3 regions of the Gluconobacter sp. DsW_058 genome follow, and region 3 is predicted to be linked to each of the others. Evidence: predicted binding sites of a transcription regulator. Region 3 holds the regulator's gene; each other region holds the start of a gene.

Region 1 (7,745 bases), on a different contig from region 3:
CGAATGATCTGCTTCAGTCAATTGCGCAGAAGCATGGCAAGACCATCGCTCAGGTTGTGCTGCGTTGGTTGAACCAGCGCGGGATTGTCGCGATCCCCAAGTCAGTTCGTAAAGATCGTATGGCCGAAAATTTTGCTATCTTCGACTTTACGTTGGACGATGCTGATGTGGAGGCGATTACCACGCTTGATCAGAAAGCCAGCAGTTTCTTCGATCACCGCGATCCGGAGAAAGTCAGATGGCTGGGGACAAGAAATTTAAGGTGAGAAGTATCTTCTCAGGGGTGTCTGTGTGAATTGAGATTGTTGCGGATCTTATTCAAATCAAGTGAATGTTTTTTCGATCCATACGAGTTAAAGGGAATGTCCGAGTATCGACAATTTCGCTCATAACCGGACATTCTGTTTACCTCCCTGAACTGCCTGTCCGCTCAAGGAACATAGAGCGGACAGGCAGCAGACGCCTACATAATGGATGTTCAAACCCATAGAGTGCCGTTCCGACTGCGGACATCGTCAACAGGTCCCTGAATGTCCTACGACATGATGGCATGCGGCGTAGCGTGGTGCCGTGCTGATATCTCTATCTGCAAAGAGAGAATAGCCTATACGGAAACTTACAGAGACGAACTCACAATGACGGCGTGCCATCGGCCTTAATCCGACGAGGAGAATGCGGACTGACCAGACGATCGCATTACGCTGAAGGGACGGCAAAGGATTATGACTTGGCTAACTCTGCCGAGATTTGGGTGGGCCGGTCTAACGACCGCATTGGAGACGCTTCGCTGCTGGATCGGTTCCTCCCCCGCCGTACGGCAGGTTTCAGCTTGAGCGGTCGTTCACCCCATCTGACAGCCAGCCTCGGTGGTCAGAAATCAGCACAGGTCATCCGTCGTCTCTCCACCAGCCAGTTTCCGCACCGACATCCACCCGCACCATATCCCTGCAAAGAAAGCCAGTAGCTCGCCGCAGCAATAAACGGTCTGAATTAGACCTGAGAGCGACTGCAATTCCTGCATCTCCAGGCTGTGGATAAGTCCGTTTTTGGAGCAAATTTCAACCGCTTCTGTCGAGATGCAACAAACAGGGGGGGGGGTGCGATTTTAGGTATTTTTTTCATGTTTTTTGACATGAAATACAGGGCAAGTGCCATTTTCCCTCCCCCGCAATTTTTGGGGTGGTGTGGCGTGTTACGCGATCGAATCGAAAAGGGAGCCGAATTTATTCAGCGATAGAGGAAAGAAAAAAAGAGAAAAAGCGTAGCGATTTCATATGCATCCGAAGGGTGCGTATGAAATTGAGGTAGCGTGCCTTCCAAGCAGGGGAAAGTAGGTCAAAAGGGGGAGAGATGTTGGTGCCAGGTGTCATTTGGGAAAGAGTTGCCGGTAAATAGGGGAATCTAGGGGGGGTGGAATGTTTATATGCGGTCGGAGATGCCATTTTTTTGAGGCTGGGAGTGTCTGAGGCTGTTTGTGGTGGCAGGCCCAGTGCAGGGGAGAGCCTGAGGCTTGTTGGCGCTCTGTGTGATGAGGTTGTCGGCAATGAAGGGGTGTTATGACGCCAAGAGGGGCGAATTGTGTGGGATTTTATCCGTGTTGCCGTAGTACCGCATTTTTCGGTGTGCCCCTAGTACCACAAAAACATAACACTGTTATAATTTAAGGCCATTTTGGGATTTTATCCCAAAGGGTGTTTTTGAGTATTGTGTTAAATCAACGGGTTAGAGTTTACAAATCGAAACAAAAAGGGGTCAAAAATAGGGGTTTTTGGGGCCTTTTTGCCCTGTGGATAAGTTTGTTTTGAATCAACATCAAATTGCCCCGCAGATAGGGCAGTTACATTCCCAGAATGACGGTCATGAAAGCTCATACCGAAGGCGATTTCCTCTGGCCCATCTGTGAAGTGGACGTCCCAGACCACACCAACGCGTCAGCTAGAGGTCCGGCTTTGTCGCCCAGCACGGTTTTGAAGATGCGCTCGACACGCCGTGTCATCTCAACATTGGCACGCCGGGAGAAGGTCAGCAGCAGGATGCGGCGCGGATCAGCCCCTGAGGCGATCAGATGCGCACCCGGTGTGCGAGCGTGTTCGTCTTGCCCGAACCAGCCCCAGCGATGACCAGGATCGGCGATGAATCTGCTCCACCTGCCGAGACCCCGGTCCCATGCATGACGACCTGCCGCTGCGCGTCATTCAGACGGGACAGATAATCGTCGCTGCCCGAAGCGGGACAAGGTTCTGGATTTAATTCATTAGCGCACTTTCATCAACGATACTGAACCGACATCGCTAACCAGCATGCCGGATACGGAGAGAATTTGCATTGACTTGCTTAGCAAGATTAGAACAAATCAGGAACATATGATCAGGAAATTTGCCTGCACAAGGACCGTCGAGCCGTGACATGACTGCTGAAACCCATAAAAAACCCGGTCTGGAGACGCTACGGGCCGCGATCAGCCGTCTCGAAGGGCACAGCGACCGACGCCGCTCGGTGCTGCCCTTTGGTGTGCGCGAGATCGACGGCCGACTGCCGGGCGGCGGTCTGGCACTGGGCGCGTTGCACGAGGTGGCGGGCGGAGGCAACGACGCCCTGCACAGTGCGGCCGCCGGTCAGTTCTGCGCCGGGATTGCAGCCCGCACGCGCGGCAAGGTGCTCTGGATTGTCACACGTCAGGACATATTCGTTCCCTCCCTGAAACAGGTCGGGCTGTCAGCACGGCGGACCATTTTTGTCGAGGCCAGTTCGGATGTCGATGTGCTGGCCTGCTTCGAGGAAGGGCTGCGGCATGGTGGCCTTGGGGCCGTGGTTGCCGAAGTCGCTCGTCTGTCCATGACCGCCTCACGCCGCCTGCAACTGGCGGCTGAAACCTCTGGTTCGCTTGGCATCGCCATCCGGCGCTGGCGACGGCAGACGGATGCGGCGGATTTCGGCCAACCGACTGCCAGTGTGACCCGATGGCGGGTGTCCGTCCTGCCATCCGGACCGCTGCCGGTGCCCGGAGTGGGCCGCCCTCGCTGGCTACTGGAACTGATCCGTGCCCGGGCGGGTGAATGTGCCGATTTTGAAGTGGAGGCCTGTGACGCCAAAGGAAGGCTCGCCCCCTGTATCCCGGTCGCGGATCGTCTCTCTTTACCTGCCGCTTTGGCCGACCGATCGGATCAGGAAACGACTTGGACCAGACGCGCCCGCGCCTGAAACGCCGTTGGCTCTTGTCGGACGGGAAGGACGGCGACGAGTTGTCCTGTCGGTCGATCTTGCCGCCCGCAAGCTGGGGCTGCGCCCCGGCATACCGGTGGCCAAGGCTCAGGCGCTGTTTCCCGATCTGGTGCTGATGGACGCCGATCCCGAAGGCGACCGGCTAGGGCTGGAAAAACTTGCCCTGTGGTTCCAGCACCGGATCGCGCCCATCGTGGCCGCCGATGCGCCGGACGGCCTGGTTCTGGACACGACCGGGGCCGATCACCTGCATGGTGGCGAACTTCCCATGCTCAAGGATATGGTCCACCGCATGGTAGGAGCCGGTTTTTGCGCTCGGGCCGTAGTCGCGGACACCTGGGGGGCGGCCCACGCATTGGCTCGCTATGGCCGGTTAGCGATTGCGGCTGTCCCTTCAGATAAAACGACCTCTGCTCTGGCTGATCTGCTCGTTGAAGCTCTCCGTCTGCCCTCCCCTATCATTGAAGGTCTGGCCACGCTGGGCGTATCTCGCATCGGATCACTGGCCGCCATGCCCCGCGCACCGCTGGCGCTGCGTTTCGGCCCAGAGGTGGCCCGCAGGCTGGATCAGGCTTTTGGACGCATGGGGGAAGCCATCGTGCCAGTCCGCCAGGTGGATCCGGTCGAGGTCAGCCGGAATTTCGCCGAACCCATCGGCGCGGCCGAGACCATCACCAAATATATTGGCAAGCTGGTGCCGCTGCTCTGCCAGAGTCTGGACGAACGTGGGCAGGGCGTGCGCCGTCTCGACCTGCTGCTGCATCGGGTAGATAGCTGCACCGAGGCTATCCGCGTGGCGACCGCCATGCCGGTACGCGATGTGAAGGGCCTGACGCGGCTGCTATGCGAGAAAATCGAAACGATCAATCCGGGTTTCGGCATCGAGCGAATGGTGTTGATCGCGTCCCTGGCGGAGCCCATGGACCGGCGGCAGACGGTCTCCTCCCTGATTGCAGAGGAAGAGACCGATGTGTCCGACCTCATCGACACACTGGCCAACCGTGTCGGCATGCAGGCGCTGTATCGCTTTGCCCCCGTGGAAAGCGATCTGCCCGAACGCTCCTTCCGCCGAGTGCCTGCCCTAGCCCCCGAGGAGACAAAGAACTGGCCGGAGCACTGGCCTCGACCCACCCGGCTGCTGGCACGACCGGAACCGGTGCAGGCCATAGCGGAGTTGCCGGATCAGCCACCGCTGTTCTTCATCTAGCGGGGCGTGCGGCGGAAAGTGAAATGCGCTGACGGGCCTGAGCGGGTCTTTGGCGAGTGGTGGAAAAATGACGCCGAGCTGACCATCGCCCGCGATTACTTCCGGGTGGAGGACACCCGTGGCGAACGGTTCTGGCTTTACCGTGCCGGTGATGGTGAGCACGGCGAGACCGGCTCGCAGGGCTGGTTTCTGCACGGGATTTTTGGATGAGCACCTCGGCGCAGCGTTATGCCGAACTGCAGATCACGACCTATTTCTCGTTCCTGCGCGGGGCTTCCTCCCCCATCGAACTATTCGCACAAGCAAAGGCGCTTGGCATCGAGGCGCTGAGCATCTGTGACCGCAATTCTCTGGCCGGGATAGTGCAGGCCCATGTCGCGGCAAAAGAGGTCGGACTCCGCCTTGTTGTGGGATGCCGTCTCGATCTGGCGGATTTCCCGCCCGTGCTGGTCTACCCGATGGACCGGGCTGCCTATGGCCGCCTTTGCCGCCTGCTCAGCCTAGGCAAGGAGCGAGCCGGAAAAGGGAAATGTCATCTTCTCTGGGAGGATCTCGTCGCCTGGGGTGAAGGCCTGATCGTTGTCCTGATCCCCGACACGGCAGACGATGCTTGCGCCCTGCATCTGCGCAAGCTGAAAGACGCCTTTGCCCACCGCGCCTACATGGCGCTCACCCTCCTACGCCGCCCGAATGACCAGATGCGGTTGTATGAACTGTCGAACCTGGCACATCAGGCACGGGTGCCAACCGTTGTGACCAATGACGTGCTGTTCCATACTCATGACCGGCGCATCCTGCAGGATGTCGTGACCTGCATCCGGCACAATACCACCATTGACGAGGCCGGGTTCATCCGCGAACGTCATGCCGACCGTTATCTCAAGCCACCGCAGGAGATGGCCCGGCTGTTCGGCCGTTACCCTGAAGCCGTGACCCGTACCATGCAGATCGTGGAGCGCTGCCGTTTCTCGCTTGATGATCTGGCCTACCAGTATCCCGATGAAGTGTCCGTGCCCGGTCAGACGCCCCAGCAGGCGTTGGAAGCGCTAACATGGGAGGCGGCAGACCGCACTTATCCCGAAGGGGTGCCGGACGAAGTCCGCAAAAGCCTGCACCATGAACTCGCCCTGATCGGGCGCATGAAATACGCGCCCTATTTCCTCACGGTGAACAGCATCGTCCGCTATGCCCGTAGTCAGGACATTCTCTGCCAAGGTCGTGGGTCGGCTGCCAATTCTGCAGTCTGTTACGTGCTGGGTATCACCGCCATTGATCCGGCCCGTAACTCGCTACTGTTCGAGCGCTTCGTCTCTGAAGAACGGGACGAGCCGCCGGATATTGATGTGGATTTCGAGCATGCCCGCCGCGAGCAGGTTATCCAGTGGGTCTATGAGCATTATGGCCGTAACCGCGCAGCTCTGACCGCGGTGGTGATCCGCTATCGCGCCAAAGGGGCTTTGCGGGATGTCGGCAAGGTTATGGGGTTGCCGGAGGATCTGATCCGAACCCTCTCGGGCCAGATTCATGGCTGGGGACGTAAGCTGGACGATGACGCCCTGAATGATAGCGGCGTTGATCTGTCCGATCGGCGCATCCGCCTGACGCTGAATCTGGCTCGATGCCTGATTGGCGTGCCCCGCCATCTGTCGCAGCATCCCGGTGGTTTTGTGCTGACACATGACCGGCTGGATGAACTGGTGCCCATCGAGCCTGCCTCAATGGAGGCCCGCCAGATCATCGAATGGGACAAGGACGATATCGACGTCCTGAAATTCATGAAGGTGGATATTCTAGCTCTGGGCATGCTGACCTGCATGAAAAAGGGGCTGGATCTGCTAGCAGACCACAAGGGCCAGCATTTCACGCTTCAGAGCATTCCGGCTGAGGATCCCCGCACCTACGCCATGATCCGCAAGGCGGATACGATCGGTGTGTTCCAGATCGAGAGCCGGGCGCAGATGTCCATGCTGCCACGGCTCAAACCGCGTGTGTTTTATGACCTCGTCATCGAGGTCGCGATCGTGCGTCCCGGCCCCATTCAGGGGGATATGGTCCATCCCTATCTTCGCAGGCGTGAAGGGATTGAGCCGGAAAACTATCCCACCCCCGAACTGGAAAAGGTTCTGAGCAAAACGCTTGGCATCCCGCTGTTTCAGGAGCAGGCGATGCAGGTCGCCATGATCTGTGCGGGGTTTACCGCCGCCGAGGCCGATCAGTTACGTCGGGCCATGGCGACGTTCAAGAATACCGGTACCGTCTCGCAGTTTCAGACGCGTCTCATCGAAGGCATGCGCGACAACGGTTATGATGAGGATTTTGCAGAACGGATCTACCAGCAATTGGAAGGCTTCGGTTCCTATGGGTTTCCCGAGAGCCATGCAGCCAGTTTCGCCATTCTGGCCTATTCGTCATCGTGGATGAAATGCACCCATCCGGATGTGTTTCTTGCGTCACTCCTGAATTCCCAGCCGATGGGATTTTACGCGCCAGCGCAACTGGTTCGCGATGCGCGGGAACATGGTGTGAAAATCCGGCCCGTTTGCGTCAATGCCTCACGCTGGAACAGCACGCTGGAAGGACCAGAAAGACCTGACGGGATGTTCGCCGTGCGACTGGGCATGAGCCTGGTGAAGGGACTGGCCAATGACGATGCGGCCCGGATTGTTGCCGCACGAGCGTCATGTCCGTTTACCTCGGTTGATGACCTGTGGCGTCGGGCTGGCGTCAAAGCGGCAGCCCTCACCCATCTGGCTGAGGCTGATGCGTTCCGTCCCTCGCTCGGGCTGGCACGGCGCGAGGCGCTATGGGCGATTAAGGCCTTACGGGACGAACCATTGCCCTTGTTTGCGGCCGCGGAAGTAACGCGAGAAACGGAGGAGCCGGATGTGTTGCTCCAGCCCATGCGTGACGGGGCCGAGGTGGTGCGGGATTACAACCGTCTTGGCCTGAGCCTACGGGATCATCCCCTCACATTTCTTCGCAGGGATCTGCGAGAACGGGGCATAGTCACCTGTCGGCAGGCGCTTGCGGCAAAGGATGGGAAGCGTCTCACCGTAGCGGGACTGGTGCTGGTCCGGCAGCGGCCGGGCTCCGCCGAAGGCGTGGTGTTCGTGACGCTGAAGGATGAGAGGGCCAACATGAACGTCATCATCTGGCCGGATCTGTTCAATGCGAACCGGCGCGTGGTGCTCGGCGGCCACATGCTGGCGGTGACAGGCATGCTCCAGAAGGAAGGTGACGTCGTGCATCTGGTCGCAAAGGAGATCACCGACCTTTCCGGGTTGCTTGCAGACATCGGTAATCGCTCCTCTGCTGA
Region 2 (7,745 bases), on a different contig from region 3:
CGACCGAACCAAAGTTACCCTGTCCATCAATCAGCTTGACGCGCATTGACCAATGCTGCGCCATACGAACCATGGCATCGTAAATAGAGCTGTCACCGTGCGGATGGTATTTACCCATCACGTCACCGACCGCACGCGCAGACTTGCGGTAAGGCTTATCAGACGTAAACCCACTCTCGCGCATCGCGTACAGGATGCGGCGATGGACGGGTTTCAGGCCGTCACGCACATCCGGCAAGGCACGCGAGACGATCACCGACATCGCATAGGCCAGATAGGAGGAGCGCATCTCCTCCTCAATCGTCACCGGAAGACGATCGGAAGGTACAATATCAGTCGGCTCGTTCAGCTCGGTCAAGACAGGTCCACCACGCTAAAATACAGTCCGCACAGCATAGCCCATGCGCGGCCTACATGCCACACCCACCCCATTATGGCCTGTGAGACTGAAAAACGGTCACGTCCAGCAGGAAACTGCCGTCTTCTTCCAACCCCAGTCTTTCACGGACAGCTACAGGCGCACCACGCTGCAACGACCGGATGCCCTCTACACGTTCCGTCGGCGTTCGTGTTCGCGATACCCAGCTCTCAAATTCCATCCTCAGACAGCTGCGTATCAGGCCATCCACAACAAAACCGGATCTTCCGAGAGCAGACACCCATTCTGTCACGGCATAGTCCCTCACATGAGAGATATCCCGCATCAATTCCAGCGTCTGGAGCCAACTATCGGACATAGCGTCTTCAGGAGCCGTAACATCACCGCAAATAGCCAGACCTCCTGACTTCAGAACGCGACGCACTTCTCTCAGACCAGCCTCAAAACCTTCCCAATGATGGGCACTAAACCTGCATAAAACAGCGTCAAACACACAATCATCAAATGGAAGCGCTTCTGCGGCGCCCTGTTCAACAGCAATGTTGCCAAGGCCACGGTCTTGAGCGGACCGGCTTACCGCAGCCAACATTCCGGCCGTGACATCGCAGGCGACAACCTGCCCGACATGTGGCGCCACAGCATAGCTGACATGACCCCCGCCACAGCCAAGGTCCAGCACACGTTCAAACCCGCGCCCCTGAACAGCCCGAACCATCACATCCAGATCATCGCCCTGATTATGCACCACGCTGTTTACGTAAGATGACGCCCTGTCTTCATAATGCTTCGCAGCAAATTGTCCTGCCTGCCTAACCATCTGATTTTTCTCCCTTGGAGATCATCATCAGGCAACAAACAGTCAGGTATAAGATCCTATTTTATCATGGTATAAATTGCACCATGCCTACGTCCAGCCGCAAAACTCTTGGTCTGTTTCTTCGCTCGCACCGGGAAAGGCTTGCCCCGTCAGAAGCAGGCTTGCTGACTCCATTACGACGCAGACGCACCCCAGGACTGCGCCGCGAAGAAACAGCTCAACTCTGCGGGATCAGCACGACATGGTACACGTGGCTGGAACAGGGACGCGACGTCTCATGCTCGTCCGCCACCCTGTCGCGCATTGCCACGGCTCTGAAACTGTCCATGACGGAAAGACGCTACCTTTTCACGTTGGCAGAACTGCGAGACCCTCAGCAGGATCACACTGCGCCAACTGCACCGGCCACACTGCTCAGCCTCCCGGAACAGATCTACAGCCCTGCTTATTTGCTCGATCCCTTGTGGAATGTTCTGAGCGCAAATTCCGCAGCCAAATTCCTTTTCAATGCCTGGCTGAACAGCTCAGAGACCAATCAGCTGCGCTATGTTTTTCTGAACCCCCATGCCCGAATTTTCCTTACGGACTGGCTAACCCGCGCCCAGCGGCTTCTGGCCGAATTTCGGGCCGATACAGTTTCGAGTGCCCGTACCGAACCTTTTCAGACACTTGTCTCAACCCTTCAGAGAGAAAGTCCGGAATTTAATCGTTTCTGGGAAGACCAGAGCGTCCTCCCCAGAGAAGGAGGGCAGCGGAGCTTTCAACATCCAACACAAGGCCTTCTCCACTACGATCAAACAACGTTCATCCCGACAGCTCATGCGGGCTATAAACTCGTCATTCTGTCCAGAAGCACGACCACTCCGGATTCCACCCTATGAACCCGAACTACACTCTCCACCCAGCCGATTTTTCCAAACGAGAAACACGCGACCTTTTGGCCCTTCACCTTGCCGGAATGCACGAAAACACCCCTGCTGGACACGTCTTCGCCTTGGATCTGGCTGCTCTCACCTCATCAGATATCGAGGTCTGGACTGTCCATCACCACGGCCACGTTGCTGGCATTGGTGCGCTAAAACGATTGAGTGCTCAGAACGGTGAACTCAAATCCATACGGACTCATCCGGATTTTTTAAGACGGGGCATCGCCAGCACTCTTCTGGATCATCTCATTCACAGGGCATGCTCTCTGGGCCTGAAAAAGCTCAGCCTTGAAACCGGCCGGAATTCCTCTTTCGAACCCGCACTAAAGCTCTACAAGGCCCGAGGCTTTCAACTCGGCGAACCCTTCGCTGACTATCAGGCCTCTGGGTTCAACCAGTTCCTTCATCTGTCGCTCTAAAACGGACCTTTCACGCATAAAAAAACCGGACTGACACTGCCAGCCCGGTTCTCCGGAAAATCCCTTAGAACGGGATTTCATCATCCAGATCGTTATCTGGCGGAGCATCCCAGCCACCGCCACGACTGCCCGACGCGCCGCCTGCGCTACCGCCGCTACTCCGAGAGCCACCGCCAAAGCCGCCTTCACTGCTACCGCTCCGGCTTCCACCACCAAAGCCGCCGCCGTTGTTACTTCCGCCACCGTAGGACGAACCACCACCGTCGAAGCCACCGCCTTCATCACCGCCACTACGGTTACTGTCGAGGAGCACCAACTCACCGCGGAAGCGATCAATCGTTACTTCCGTCGTGTAACGCTCCTGGCCGGACTGGTCGGTCCACTTACGGGTGCGCAGTTCACCTTCAAGGTAAACCTTGCGCCCCTTGCGCAGAAAACGCTCAGCCACATCGCCCAGGCGATCATTGAAAATGACGACGCGATGCCATTCCGTACGCTCGCGGCGCTCACCGGACTGACGGTCGTTCCATGTTTCAGACGTGGCGATCGTCAGATTGACAACCTTCCCGCCTGACTGCGTGTTCCGGACTTCCGGGTCCTTGCCCAGATTCCCGACCAAAATCACCTTATTGACGCTACCTGCCATTCCGTACCAACCATTTATTCTCGAATTGTTCTTTTCATGCGGCTCAGAAAGCCCATCTATGAAATGATCTAGCATCCCTTTGGATGCGTTCCCATCTCACATTCTACTTTCTGCATAGTCTTCGGGGTTTTCGTGAGCTTTCCAGACAATCATTCGATCCGTGTCCGTGGTGCCCGCGCCCACAATCTCAAGAATATCGATGTCACGATTCCCCGTGACTCCCTGACGATCATCACGGGTCTCTCCGGCTCCGGAAAGTCGTCTCTCGCCTTCGATACGATCTATGCCGAAGGTCAGCGCCGATATGTGGAAAGCCTTTCTGCTTATGCCCGCCAGTTCCTCGAACTGATGGGCAAGCCGGATGTGGACTCCATTGAGGGCCTCTCCCCGGCCATCTCGATCGAACAAAAAACGACCTCAAAGAACCCCCGCTCCACTGTCGGCACTATCACGGAAATCCATGACTACATGCGCCTTCTCTGGGCGCGCGTAGGTGTTCCCTATTCACCCGCAACCGGCCTCCCTATTGAAGCCCAGACAGTCAGCCAGATGGTAGATCGCGTCATGGCGCTTCCTGAAGGCACGCGTCTCATGCTGCTGGCGCCGGTCGTCCGGGACCGTAAAGGGGACTGCAAACGCGAACTGGCAGACCTGGCTCGCAAGGGCTTCACGCGCGTCAAAATTGACGGTGAGCTTTACGAAATTGCCGAAGCCCCCAAACTCAATCGCAAGACCCGCCACAATGTCGAAGTCGTGGTGGACCGGATTGTCGTTAAACCTGACCTTGAATCACGGTTGGCAGACAGCTTTGAGACAGCCCTCGAACTCTCCGACGGTCTGGCCTACGCGGAAGAAGTCCGGCGTGCGGGAGAAACAGCTGCCCTCGCCCACATCGTTTTCTCCTCACGTTTCGCCTGCCCTGTTTCAGGCTTTACGATTGAGGAGATCGAGCCCCGTCTGTTCTCCTTCAATGCCCCAATGGGCGCCTGTCCGACCTGCGATGGTATCGGTACGGAAACCCATTTTGACGAGAACCTGATTGTCAGTGACGATACGCTTACACTTTCTGAAGGTGTGATTGCCCCTTGGAGTGGTGCCAGCACGGACTGGTATGACCAGACTCTTGCAGCCCTTGCCCGCCATTGCGGGGACACCATGAACACGCCATGGCGAGACCTGAAAGCCGAAACCAGGGATTTGATCCTGTACGGTTCCAAAGAGGCCATCGCCATTCCGTATCGTGATGGCAGCAAAGTTCATACCGTTACGAAGCCCTTTGAAGGCGTGCTCAAAAACCTGCGGCGGCGCATGGCGCAGACAGACAGTATGTGGGTCCGCGAGGAACTGTCGCGCTATCAGTCAGAAAAGCCCTGCCACACCTGCCATGGCGCACGCCTGAAACCTGAAGCCCTCTGCGTGAAGGTCAATGACCTGAACATCGCCGAAGCGTCAGATATGCAGATCCGGAAGGCACTGGACTGGTTTTCCGGTGTTGAAGTTACCCTCACCCCACAACGTGCCGAAATCGCGCGCCGCATTCTTCGCGAAATCACGGATCGCCTGCACTTCCTCGATGATGTTGGCCTGGACTACCTCACGCTTTCCCGCGGATCCGCCACACTTTCTGGCGGTGAAAGCCAGCGTATCCGTCTGGCGTCCCAGATTGGCTCGGGTCTGACAGGCGTTCTGTATGTGCTGGATGAACCGTCCATCGGCCTGCATCAGCGCGACAACGAGCGCCTTCTCGGCACACTGGAGCGTCTCAAGCGCCTTGGAAACACCGTCATCGTCGTCGAACATGACGAAGATGCCATCCGTGCTGCTGATTACCTTATCGATATGGGGCCTGGTGCTGGCACGCGCGGTGGAAACGTCATCGCCATCGGGACACCTGCGGAAGTAGCCAAGAATAAAGAAAGCCTGACCGGTGCCTATCTGTCGGGTCGGAAGTTCATTCCAGTTCCGGAAAATCGACGCACCTCGGACAAAACACTCACATTGGTTGGAGCCAAGGGAAACAATCTCAAGGATCTGACCGTCGATTTCCCGCTGGGGACCTTTATTGCGGTCACCGGTGTATCAGGCGGCGGCAAGTCCACCCTGGTCGTGGATACCCTTTACAAAGCGCTGTCCCGGCAACTCATGAAATCGAGCCAGTCTCCACTCCCTTATGACCGACTGGAAGGCGTAGAGAACCTCGATAAAATCATCGAAATCGATCAGTCTCCGATCGGCCGTACACCCCGTTCCAACCCCGCCACCTACACGGACCTGTTCGCCCCTATCCGAGACTGGTTTGCCGAACTCCCGGAATCCAAGGCACGCGGTTACAAACCCGGCCGCTTCTCCTTCAATGTAAAGGGCGGCCGCTGCGAAGCCTGTCAGGGCGATGGCGTCCTGAAAATCGAAATGCACTTCCTGCCTGACGTCTTTGTCACCTGTGACACCTGCAAAGGCGCGCGGTACAATCGTGAAACGCTGGAAGTGAAGTTCCGTGGCAACTCCATCGCTGATGTACTTGCCATGACCGTGGACGAGGCGTTGCCGTTTTTTCAGGCTGCGCCCAGAATTCGGGACCGCCTCGCCATTCTCCAGCAGGTTGGTCTCGGCTATGTCGCCCTGGGCCAACAGGCAACCACGCTTTCAGGCGGTGAAGCACAGCGCGTCAAACTGTCCAAGGAACTCGCCAAACGGGCTACGGGTCGCACGCTCTACATTCTTGATGAGCCCACCACCGGCCTGCACACTGAAGACGTCCGTAAGCTGCTGGAAGTGCTGCATACGCTGGTTGATCAGGGCAACACCATTTTAGTGATCGAGCATAATCTGGAGGTCATCAAGACAGCAGACTGGCTGATTGATATCGGACCGGAAGGCGGTGATGGTGGCGGCAAAATCGTAGCCGCAGGAACACCGGAAGACATTGCTGACTGCAAAGCAAGCCACACTGGCCGCTTTCTGGCCCCCCTTCTGGATGCCCCCGGTGTCAGGCAGCACCGTGAGCCTACAGGCAAAAGAATCACTCAGGCGATGATTGCCGCCAGCTTGCCCCCAAAGGCGGAGCGAGCCCCAGCCAAAACAACAAAAGTGCCTAAGGCAAAAATAGTGGCGGACAAGAAACCTCGTGGCCGCCCCTCAGGCTCCCGCAACAAAACCAAAGCCTGATTCCTCAAGTCCTGAAGAGCTCAGCTCTTCAGGACAACAAAGAATGCTACGCAAGCAGGCTACAAAAAGATATCAAAGGCCGTCGTCCCAATGCCATCCGGACCAGAGTGATCGGGAGCCAGAAATTCAGCCCCCGACAGGCGGCACCAGAACAGTAATCGCAAAAAACGCAGCCGTACCCTTTCCAATCGGGTATGCTGGTGCAAACCCCACGGCAACAATCAACATACGAGACGGCAGCCAGATTATAGCAATCATCAGCGCTCAGCGCTCTGGATTATCCTCACCAGAACAATCCATTTTCTCCCTTCTGAGAAGAATTACCGGCTAACTGGTCGGCAGTTATTTCTGCTGAGTGCCGAGATGCTCTTTCCCGCGCTGGCGCGCCAGCTTCTCCTGTAGCTCACGGGCAGCATATCGCTGGCGCTGTTCTTCTGTCCGTTCGTTATGACAATGGGGGCAGGAGACACCTTGTACAAACATCGGAGAAGCCTTGTCTTTCTCGCTGACAGGGCGACGACAGGCGTGACAGACATCATAGCTGCCAATTTCCAGACCATGCTTCACGGAAACACGCTGGTCAAAGACGAAACATTCCCCTTCCCAGAGGCTTTCTTCCTCTGGAACAGTCTCCAGATATTTCAGAATACCGCCTTTGAGATGGTAAACTTCGTCCAATCCCTCTGCCTTCACAAAAGACGTGGATTTCTCACAGCGAATTCCGCCTGTGCAGAACATGGCAATCTTTGGAACTCGACCTTTGGCCTCAAGCTCCTTGCGTCGGTTCCGGAACCACTCCGGAAACTCGCGGAATGACCGTGTTTTGGGGTCTTCAGCCCTCTTGAATGTCCCGATCGCGACTTCGTAGTCATTCCGGGTATCAATCACAATCGTATCCGGATCAGAAATCAGAGCATTCCATTCATCCGGTGCCAGATACTGACCAACATCCTTGCGAGGATCGATATTCGGCTGCCCCATGGTAACAATCTCTTTCTTGAGACGCACCTTCATGCGGCGGAAGGGCATTTCCGGCGCACGGGACTTCTTGATTTCAAGCTCCTCACATCCTGGCATCGCCCGAATATGCTCCAGAACCTGTTCCATTCCGTCATCTGACCCGGCAATCGTTCCGTTAATACCTTCTGGTGCCAGAAGCAGAATGCCCTTGATCCCCTCGCGGTCGCAGACCTCCTGCAAAGGCCCGCGCAACGCAACGATGTCTTCAAACGGCGTGAAGTTGTAAAGCGCGACGATACGGATCGGCGGAAGAGCATCAGACACAGGGCAACCATCCAGCTCTGCGACCGCAGGCAGACCCACGATCAGGTGATAATGTGCCCCCGCCAATATCAGGCTCGCGCCTTCAATTCCAGAAAACTCCTGAACCTGA
Region 3 (7,745 bases):
TGTGGTTTTGTCGAAGACGAAATCCTTGAAGTGCTGCAGGGTGCCGAATCCGAAGATCAGATCGCAATCGACAATGCGATGATCGAGCTGGATGGCACGCCGAACAAGTCCCGCATTGGTGCGAATGCAATTCTCGGCGTTTCTCTCGCGGTTGCCAAGGCGACGGCAGAAGAGCTGGAACTGCCGCTCTATCGCTATGTCGGTGGCGTTTTCGCGCACACGCTTCCGGTTCCCATGATGAACATCGTGAATGGTGGCGAACACGCGGATAACCCGATCGACATTCAGGAGTTCATGATCCAGCCAGTTGGTGCGCCGACGTTGGCTGATGCCGTGCGCATGGGGTCTGAAATCTTCGCCGCTCTCAAGAAGGGTCTGTCTGCTGCTGGTCACAACACCAATGTTGGTGATGAGGGCGGGTTTGCTCCGGGTCTGAAGTCTGCTGATGAAGCTCTGAGCTTCATTACGAAGTCTGTTGAGGCTGCCGGATATCGTCCAGGCGATGACGTGACGTTTGCCCTCGATTGCGCAGCGACCGAGTTCTACAGCAATGGCCGTTATAACCTGAAGGGCGAAGGCAAAGAGTTCGACTCTTCAGGCATGATCTCCTACCTCGAAGATCTCGCCAAGAAGTATCCGATTGTCTCCATTGAAGATGGTCTGGCTGAGGATGACTGGGAAGGCTGGGCTGAGCTGACGTCCCGTCTGGGTGATCGTCTCCAGCTTGTTGGTGATGATCTGTTCGTGACCAATCCTGAGCGCCTTCGTCGCGGCATCAAGGCCAAGACAGCTAACTCCCTGCTCGTGAAGGTCAATCAGATCGGCACGCTGACGGAGACGCTGGAAGCAGTCGAGACAGCTCACAAAGCTGGCTACACCTGCGTTATGAGCCACCGTTCCGGTGAAACTGAAGACGCCGTGATTGCAGATCTTGCTGTTGCTACGAACTGTGGTCAGATCAAGACGGGTTCCCTCTCCCGCTCTGATCGTACGGCTAAGTACAACCAGCTGATCCGTATTGAGCAGCAGCTCGGAAGCGCAGCCCGTTATGCGGGTCGCAGCATTCTGAAGTCCGCCTGATCAACGAACGCCGGCCTCTATTCAGGAGGCCGGTTTTATATGCGCGCTAAAATAATCTACTGTCTTGAACAACAGTGATTGTTTCGCAGCCTCTCTCTGAGCTAGATTGTTGAGAAGTTTTCAAGCCAAGGGAGCCTGTTACCCCGCGTGAGACCCGTCAGATTTATCAAACGTGCCATCCGCGCGGTTGCTCCCCCTGTGCTCTTTCTGTCCCTAACTGCTTATTTCGGGTGGAACGCCCTTCACGGCGCTCATGGTATCCGTGCCTATCAGGATCAGCTTGTGCTTCAGCAGCAGGCTATCCAGGCGCAGCAGGATGCCAAGGATGAACAGGCGGTGTGGCACCGTCGAGTGCTGGCTCTGAAAGAGAAAGCTCTTGATGCTGACATTCTGGATGAACGTTCCCGTGCCATGCTCAATCTGACGCGTAACGGTGATATCGTTATCCCCTACGGTCCGCACGACAAACTATTTTAAGAGCCGTTCTCGGCTCTTTTTTTATGTTCGGGAAAGTCTATTCGTCAGAAATCGAGCCAATAAAAAAGGCGACCCGAAGGCCGCCTTTTTTAACGTCGTATGATCCGCGAGATCTTACTTGATCTTGGCTTCGCGGAAGGTCACGTGCTTGCGGGCAACCGGGTCATACTTACGGACTTCCATCTTGCCCGTAGCAGAACGTGCGTTCTTCTTCGTGACGTAGAAGTAGCCGGTGTCAGCCGACGAGACGAGACGGATCTGAATAACGTTGCTTTTTCCCATGATACCCTCGGGCTTGCGCCGTCCTGATGCCGCTCGCAAGTGCCAAAGCAGCAGGTTGATCTAGTTCGGCGCAACATGCTGATTTGTATGTCCTAGGTCAAGGCTTTCTGAAGAAAATCCAGGGATAAGGTGCATTTTTCCGCAAAAACTGGGGTTTTTAGCCAGATAAAAGCTTTGTTGATGCCTGGTAGATGTTCTTGCAGGTGGACGAACAGGAACCTATAAGGAACAAAAGAGCGTCGCATAAGTTTATGCAGTGTCTCAATCTTCAGATTTTGCCTCCACCGAGGCGCATGGGAGCGCCTGTATGCTGACGCGTAAGCAGCACCAGCTTTTGCTATACATTGACGAACATCTTCGGCGGACGGGCTATTCTCCTTCCTTCGATGAAATGAAGGACGCCCTCGAACTTCGTTCCAAATCAGGAATTCATCGCCTCATTTCCGCCCTTGAAGAGCGCGGCTTTCTGCGACGGCATCACCATCGTGCAAGAGCGCTTGAAGTTCTGCGTTTGCCGCATATGGGGCTTGAGGCCCCGGTTGTAGATGCCGTGTCTAATCCGGCGCCTTTCGTTCCAACAGTTGTTGAGGGTGGTCGTCAGGATCTTCCCGGGACATTTTCCGAGGCTCCTCGCTCTCCCGTTGAGAACGCAAGCGTTCAGCTTCCACTATACGGACGCATTGCTGCCGGCCTCCCTATTGAGGCCTTGCAGGATGATAGCGCACAGATTCAGGTGCCATCGTCCCTACTCGGCACTGGAGAGCATTATGCCCTCACAGTTGCGGGTGATTCCATGATTGAAGCTGGCATTTTGGACGGGGATGTTGCCATCATCCGTCGCGGCGAAGTGGCGGATAATGGTCAGATCGTTGTTGCGCTGATTGATGATCAGGAAGTGACGCTCAAGAAGCTGCGCCGTCGTGGTTCTACGATTGCTCTGGAAGCCGCTAATCGGGAATACGAGACACGTATTCTGCCTGCTGCGCGTGTGCGCATACAGGGACGGCTGGTCGCCCTTTTCAGGCAGTACTGAGAGAACTGCCTTGTCGGATTAATGCTCCGACAAGGCAGATAATTTCTGATAATTATTTATTAGGAACTGACGGCACGCCGCGCACAACGCGGACTTTACCATCCGGAGCAATAAGCGTGCTCGTTCCATCCCCATTCGGGATGATGATGGTTTTGTCAGGGTTTTTGTTCAGGAAACGACCAGCATTATCCGGAACGCTAGTGGGAAGTGTCGGGACAAAGTGACTGCGATCTTCTGACACACCACGCATCGCATCGATTTTTTCACCGACGGACATGGTGTCGCCTGGCTTCATTTGAGGGCCAGAGACGCCGAGAGCACCGGTGCCGGCAATACCACCACCCATGAAGTTCTTGTCGAGCGTTGCACCGCCAAAATACGTAGCCGGATCGCCAAGAGACTTATTAAAGACGCTGTCAGGGTTCACAACATCTTTGAGGGTTGGCAGAGGCTGAGGTGAGCCGGGCCACATGTTCCCACCTTCTGGCAGGATTGGTGCAGCTGCTACGAATTCACCGCGTGCCCTGCGAAGGTTCTCACTATCGCCATGGGGAGCATTAGGGTTGCTTCCCGACCACAGCGCGGTGTCATTGAAAAACTTGCCCATGCCCGCACAGCCGCTCAGGGCCAGAGGTAATGCCAGTAGAGCGGCCTTACGCATTGTGTACTCCCATAAGGTCGATCCCTGAACTTTACCTGTCATCGATTAAAAGCGCCAGATGACGAGCTGATAACTGCAATAATAATCACAGATAGTCCAGATCAGGAGACGATCTTTGAGGACTTGCGAGGCTCAGAGGCCATCATTCTGGAAAGTCCGGCGGTGAGATAGCCCCATCCACTTAGAACTGTTGGAATAACTGAAACCCAGAGAAGAATACCGCCGATTAGTGTGGCCGGCAGGAATGAAAGATGAAGCGTAGCCGCAGCTTTGTCTCCGCCAATCAGGAAACCGATTGCAACCATCTGAATTCCGGTCTTCCATTTTGCAAGGCGGGTGGATGGAAGGGTTGCGCGTTGGGAGGCCATGTATTCACGCAAGCCACTGACCAGAATCTCGCGCAGCATGATGATGATGGCAGCATAGAGCGAATACACCGGGAGTGTGGTCAGGCCAGCGAGTGCGAGCAACAGCGCACCGACAAGAAGCTTGTCGGCAATCGGATCCATCATCCGGCCCAGTTCGGATAGCATTTGCCATTTCCGTGCCAGAGCACCATCCAGATAATCCGTAATGCAAGCAGCCGTGTACACAACGCAGGCTGCGACGTTACCGAGTGCGGAATGCAGCGCCAGCAGGGCAACCAGAACAGGAATGGCCGCAATACGGAGCAGAGTCAGGACGTTTGGCAGATCAGTCAGCATCACGAAGCAGTCTAGAACAGTTTATCCGTCTCCGGTATGCGCCAATCCTCTCTGAATGTGTGTATTTTTTATGCCAAGCCACCGTTCAGGGCGTGACCTCACGGAATTGTCAGCTCTGTGTCCGAAGCCATTCGGGATGAAAGTGCCCGTAGATGGCTCTGGCCGTTCCAGAGCTGATTCCGGGTGCAGTTTCAAGCTCTTCGAGACTGGCCTGTCGCACGGTCTTGGCTGACCCGAAGTGATTCAGAAGCGCCTTCTTGCGGGCACCTCCGATTCCCGGAACATCATCCAGTTCAGATTTCCGAAGTCCTTTGGAGCGCCCTGCCCTGTGTGTCGTAATCGCGAAACGGTGGGCTTCATCTCTCAGGCGTTGAAGATAATAGAGAACCGGATCACGAGGTGGGAGCTGGAACGGTGGCTGTGTTTCAGTGAAAAACCATTCGCGTCCAGCATCACGATCCGGGCCTTTAGCGATTGCCACAATGGGAATTCCCGTAACGCCAAGGTCTGCCAATACGTTGCGCACTGCGTTGAACTGACCCAGGCCGCCGTCAATTAGCAGCAGATCTGGCCAGTCTTCAGGTCGTTCTCCATCTTCCCTGTTTTTTCCAAAACGGCGTTCCATGACTTCCCGCATCATGCCGAAATCATCACCGGGAGTGACCGGGCCCTTGATGGCGTATTTTCTATAGGAGCGCTTTTCAAAACCCTCCGGCCCACCCACAACCATGACGCCATAAGGTGCCTGACCCATGATGTGTGAATTATCGTAGGTTTCGATCCGCTGGGGTGTTTCAGCGAGACTGAAAACCTTCGCGACGCCCTCCAGGAGTTTGCGCTGTCCGGTATTCTCCGCCAGCTTTCGCTCCAGTGCTTCACGCGCGTTCAGGGTCGCATGGTCTACGACACTTTTCTTTTCGCCGCGTTGAGGACAGACAACCTCGACTTTCTGCTCCCTCTTGATGCTGAGGGCCTCTTCGACGAGCTTCTGTTCCGAGATCTCCTGATTTACCAGGATGACAGGTGGTGGAGGCTTGTTGTCATAGAACTGAATGAGGAAGGCGGAGAGCACGTCAGCCGGGGTCTCTTCCTCCGCATGCACGGGATAGAAGGCACGGTTGCCGTTATTGCGGCTTCCACGGATGAAAAAGACCTGAATGCAGGTTTGCCCTGCGGCCTGCCAGATTGCCACGATGTCTGCGTCGTGAATGGAGGCCGGATTGATGATTCCTGAATTCTGGATGCTGGAAAATCCACGAATACGGTCCCGAATGGCTGCAGCCCGCTCATATTCCATGGCTTCGGAGGCGCGTTCCATTTCAACAGCAAGTTCCTGCTGCAGCTCGGTATTTTTACCCGAAAGGAATTGCCGAGCCTGAACGACTAGCTCGCTATAATTTTCTTTGGAAATACGATCCACACATGGCGCAGCGCAGCGTTTGATCTGAAACAGCAGGCAGGGCCTTGTCCGGCTCTTAAGAACAGCGTCAGAGCAGGATCGCAGTAGAAAAGTTCTCTGCACAAGGTTCAGAGTCTGATTTACCGCCCATGCGGAAGCAAAAGGTCCCCAGTAGGTGGCGCCTTTCACGGGTTTTCCACGCTGTTTGGTGATCTGAGGAAATTCGTGATTTTCAGTGAGCATCAGCCACGGATAGCTTTTGTCATCCCGCAGCAGGATGTTGAAGCGTGGCTTCATACGCTTAATGTAGTTTGCTTCCAGCAGAAGCGCGTCAGCTTCCGTCCGGGTAATGACAATCTCCATCGAGACCGTCAGAGACACCATACGGCGCAGACGCTCTGGCAACTGGGTTGTGCGCGTATAGGAAGAAACACGTTTCTTGAGGCTTAACGCCTTGCCTACATACAGAACCTCCCCTTTCTCGCCCAGCATGCGATACACGCCAGGGCTGTAGGGAATGGTTTTCAAAGCGTCCCGAATAGCCTCGACGCCCTGCTTTTTTACAACGGGAACAGGAGCTTCTTCAGGTGTCATTGAGGTTTCTGTCTCTGTGGGCGTAGGGTCAGTCATGCCAGTTCTTCAGTCATCCACTGATCCTGTGGACAAGTCTGTGGGTTGCTCCATGACAGAATCATGAAGGCCAAGGTTTCCCGGCCTTGCCATCAGATTGCCTAATTTTTAATCAGTAAACGTAAGATATTGATAATAATGGAAAATATTTTCCGTTCCGTCAGGGGACGGAAAAATTTTTAGTTTGAGGTTCGTGTCGAACGGGACATGACAGCTTTCCGAAACATCGTGGATGAGTGCACTCCACATTAAGTCTGAATGGTCCCGTTCTGTTCCCGTTAGGGCGCACTTTTTTGCTGAACAGAGCTGTCTTTTCAGGCTGAAATTGATGCTTGCTCAGCCTTTTCCATCAGACGCAGCATATTACCACCCCAGATAGCAGTCAGCTCTTCAGGGCTAAACCCGGCCTTGAGGAGCGCCTGTGTCACAGCCGGTGTTTCAGTTGCATCCTGCCAGCCTAGTATACCACCGCCGCCGTCGAAATCTGATGACACACCAACATGGCGAACGCCCACCCGCTCGGCGACATAGGCAACATGGCGCGCCAGATCTTCTACGGTGCCCCCACCGCCCTTACGCAAAAAAGATCCCATGGCGGTAATCTGGATCAGTCCGTCAGTTTCTTTCAGGCGATCGAGCTGCTCGTCGTCGAGGTTGCGAGGATGATCGCAGAGACTTCTGACGCAGGAGTGGCTGGCGAATACCGGCGTGGTGGAAAGTTCTGACGCCTGCATCATGGTGGATTTTGCCGTGTGTGACACATCCACCAGCACACCGTGGCGATTCATCTCGCGAATGGTCTCGCGGCCCAGTTCAGACAGTCCCCCATGAAGTTCAGGACTATCATTCAGGTCTTTTCTTGGAATGGCCGCGTCTGCGAGAGCGTTATGCCCGTTGTGGGTCAGGGTCAGGTATCGGACGCCATACTCTGCGGCCAGTTGGCCGATCCGGGACGGTACACCACCCAGGGCATGACCATTTTCAATGGCGGGAACAATAGCGAGCGCTCCTGCCCGGAATGCTGAGCGGACATCCTCTGCTGTTCGGCAGACATTTGCGCTCAGTCCGTCCTGATGTCCGCCGAGGGCGTTGATGACCTTGAGCATCGCCTTAACACGGTGCCAGGCCTCTTCGTGGCCCGCTTCATCGCGTGGTCCCTGCGGAATATAGGCGGCAAGATAGACAGAGCGAAGTTTGCCCTGATCGCATTTTCTTACATCGACTTTTCGGTCCGTGTGCAGAGACCAGGCATCCGCCTGATCGGGCCATGGAATGTCGATATGGGTATCGAAAGTCAGAAGCGTGTCGTGCAGTTCAGTCATGATCCGTCCTAGATCGGGTGTGAGCGGGTCTGACGCAAGAGGTGCTTGTCAAAGCGCTCAATTCAGACGATCCAATGGTGATGCGTCTGATTACATGGAACATCAACTCCCTCCGGCTTCGTCTGCCGCTGCTGAAGAAGCTCGTTGAGGAGGAAAA

What was found. The regulator LexA, encoded in region 3, represses DNA repair genes until DNA is damaged. The targets are predictions, from matches to a motif close to TGTTCTANNTANGTTC.
Region 1: the regulator LexA is predicted to act here: its motif matches at 2,347-2,362, upstream of HK24_RS00050 (ImuA family protein).
Region 2: the regulator LexA is predicted to act here: its motif matches at 3,203-3,218, upstream of uvrA (excinuclease ABC subunit UvrA).

Annotation. Positions count from the first base shown of each region.
Region 1 is NZ_JOPH01000001.1:11,476-19,220, reverse strand. It holds gene HK24_RS00060 (aldo/keto reductase) at 1-266, shown strand, start outside; partial or broken gene HK24_RS13755 (SOS response-associated peptidase) at 881-970, opposite strand; gene HK24_RS13750 (UvrD-helicase domain-containing protein) at 2,062-2,172, opposite strand; gene HK24_RS00050 (ImuA family protein) at 2,407-3,201, shown strand; partial or broken gene HK24_RS00045 (Y-family DNA polymerase) at 3,209-4,639, shown strand; gene HK24_RS00040 (error-prone DNA polymerase) at 4,636-7,745, shown strand, end outside.
Region 2 is NZ_JOPH01000067.1:6,224-13,968, forward strand. It holds gene gyrA (DNA gyrase subunit A) at 1-358, opposite strand, end outside; gene HK24_RS11690 (class I SAM-dependent methyltransferase) at 432-1,196, opposite strand; gene HK24_RS11695 (helix-turn-helix transcriptional regulator) at 1,280-2,077, shown strand; gene HK24_RS11700 (GNAT family N-acetyltransferase) at 2,074-2,541, shown strand; gene ssb (single-stranded DNA-binding protein) at 2,606-3,187, opposite strand; gene uvrA (excinuclease ABC subunit UvrA) at 3,320-6,352, shown strand; gene HK24_RS13995 (hypothetical protein) at 6,479-6,610, opposite strand; gene HK24_RS11715 (rhodanese-related sulfurtransferase) at 6,695-7,636, opposite strand.
Region 3 is NZ_JOPH01000003.1:45,199-52,943, forward strand. It holds gene eno (phosphopyruvate hydratase) at 1-1,080, shown strand, start outside; gene HK24_RS02565 (septum formation initiator family protein) at 1,228-1,557, shown strand; gene rpmG (50S ribosomal protein L33) at 1,672-1,839, opposite strand; gene lexA (transcriptional repressor LexA) at 2,147-2,872, shown strand; gene HK24_RS02580 (hypothetical protein) at 2,925-3,533, opposite strand; gene pgsA (CDP-diacylglycerol--glycerol-3-phosphate 3-phosphatidyltransferase) at 3,635-4,237, opposite strand; gene uvrC (excinuclease ABC subunit UvrC) at 4,347-6,266, opposite strand; gene HK24_RS02595 (dipeptidase) at 6,581-7,588, opposite strand; gene HK24_RS02600 (exodeoxyribonuclease III) at 7,669-7,745, shown strand, end outside.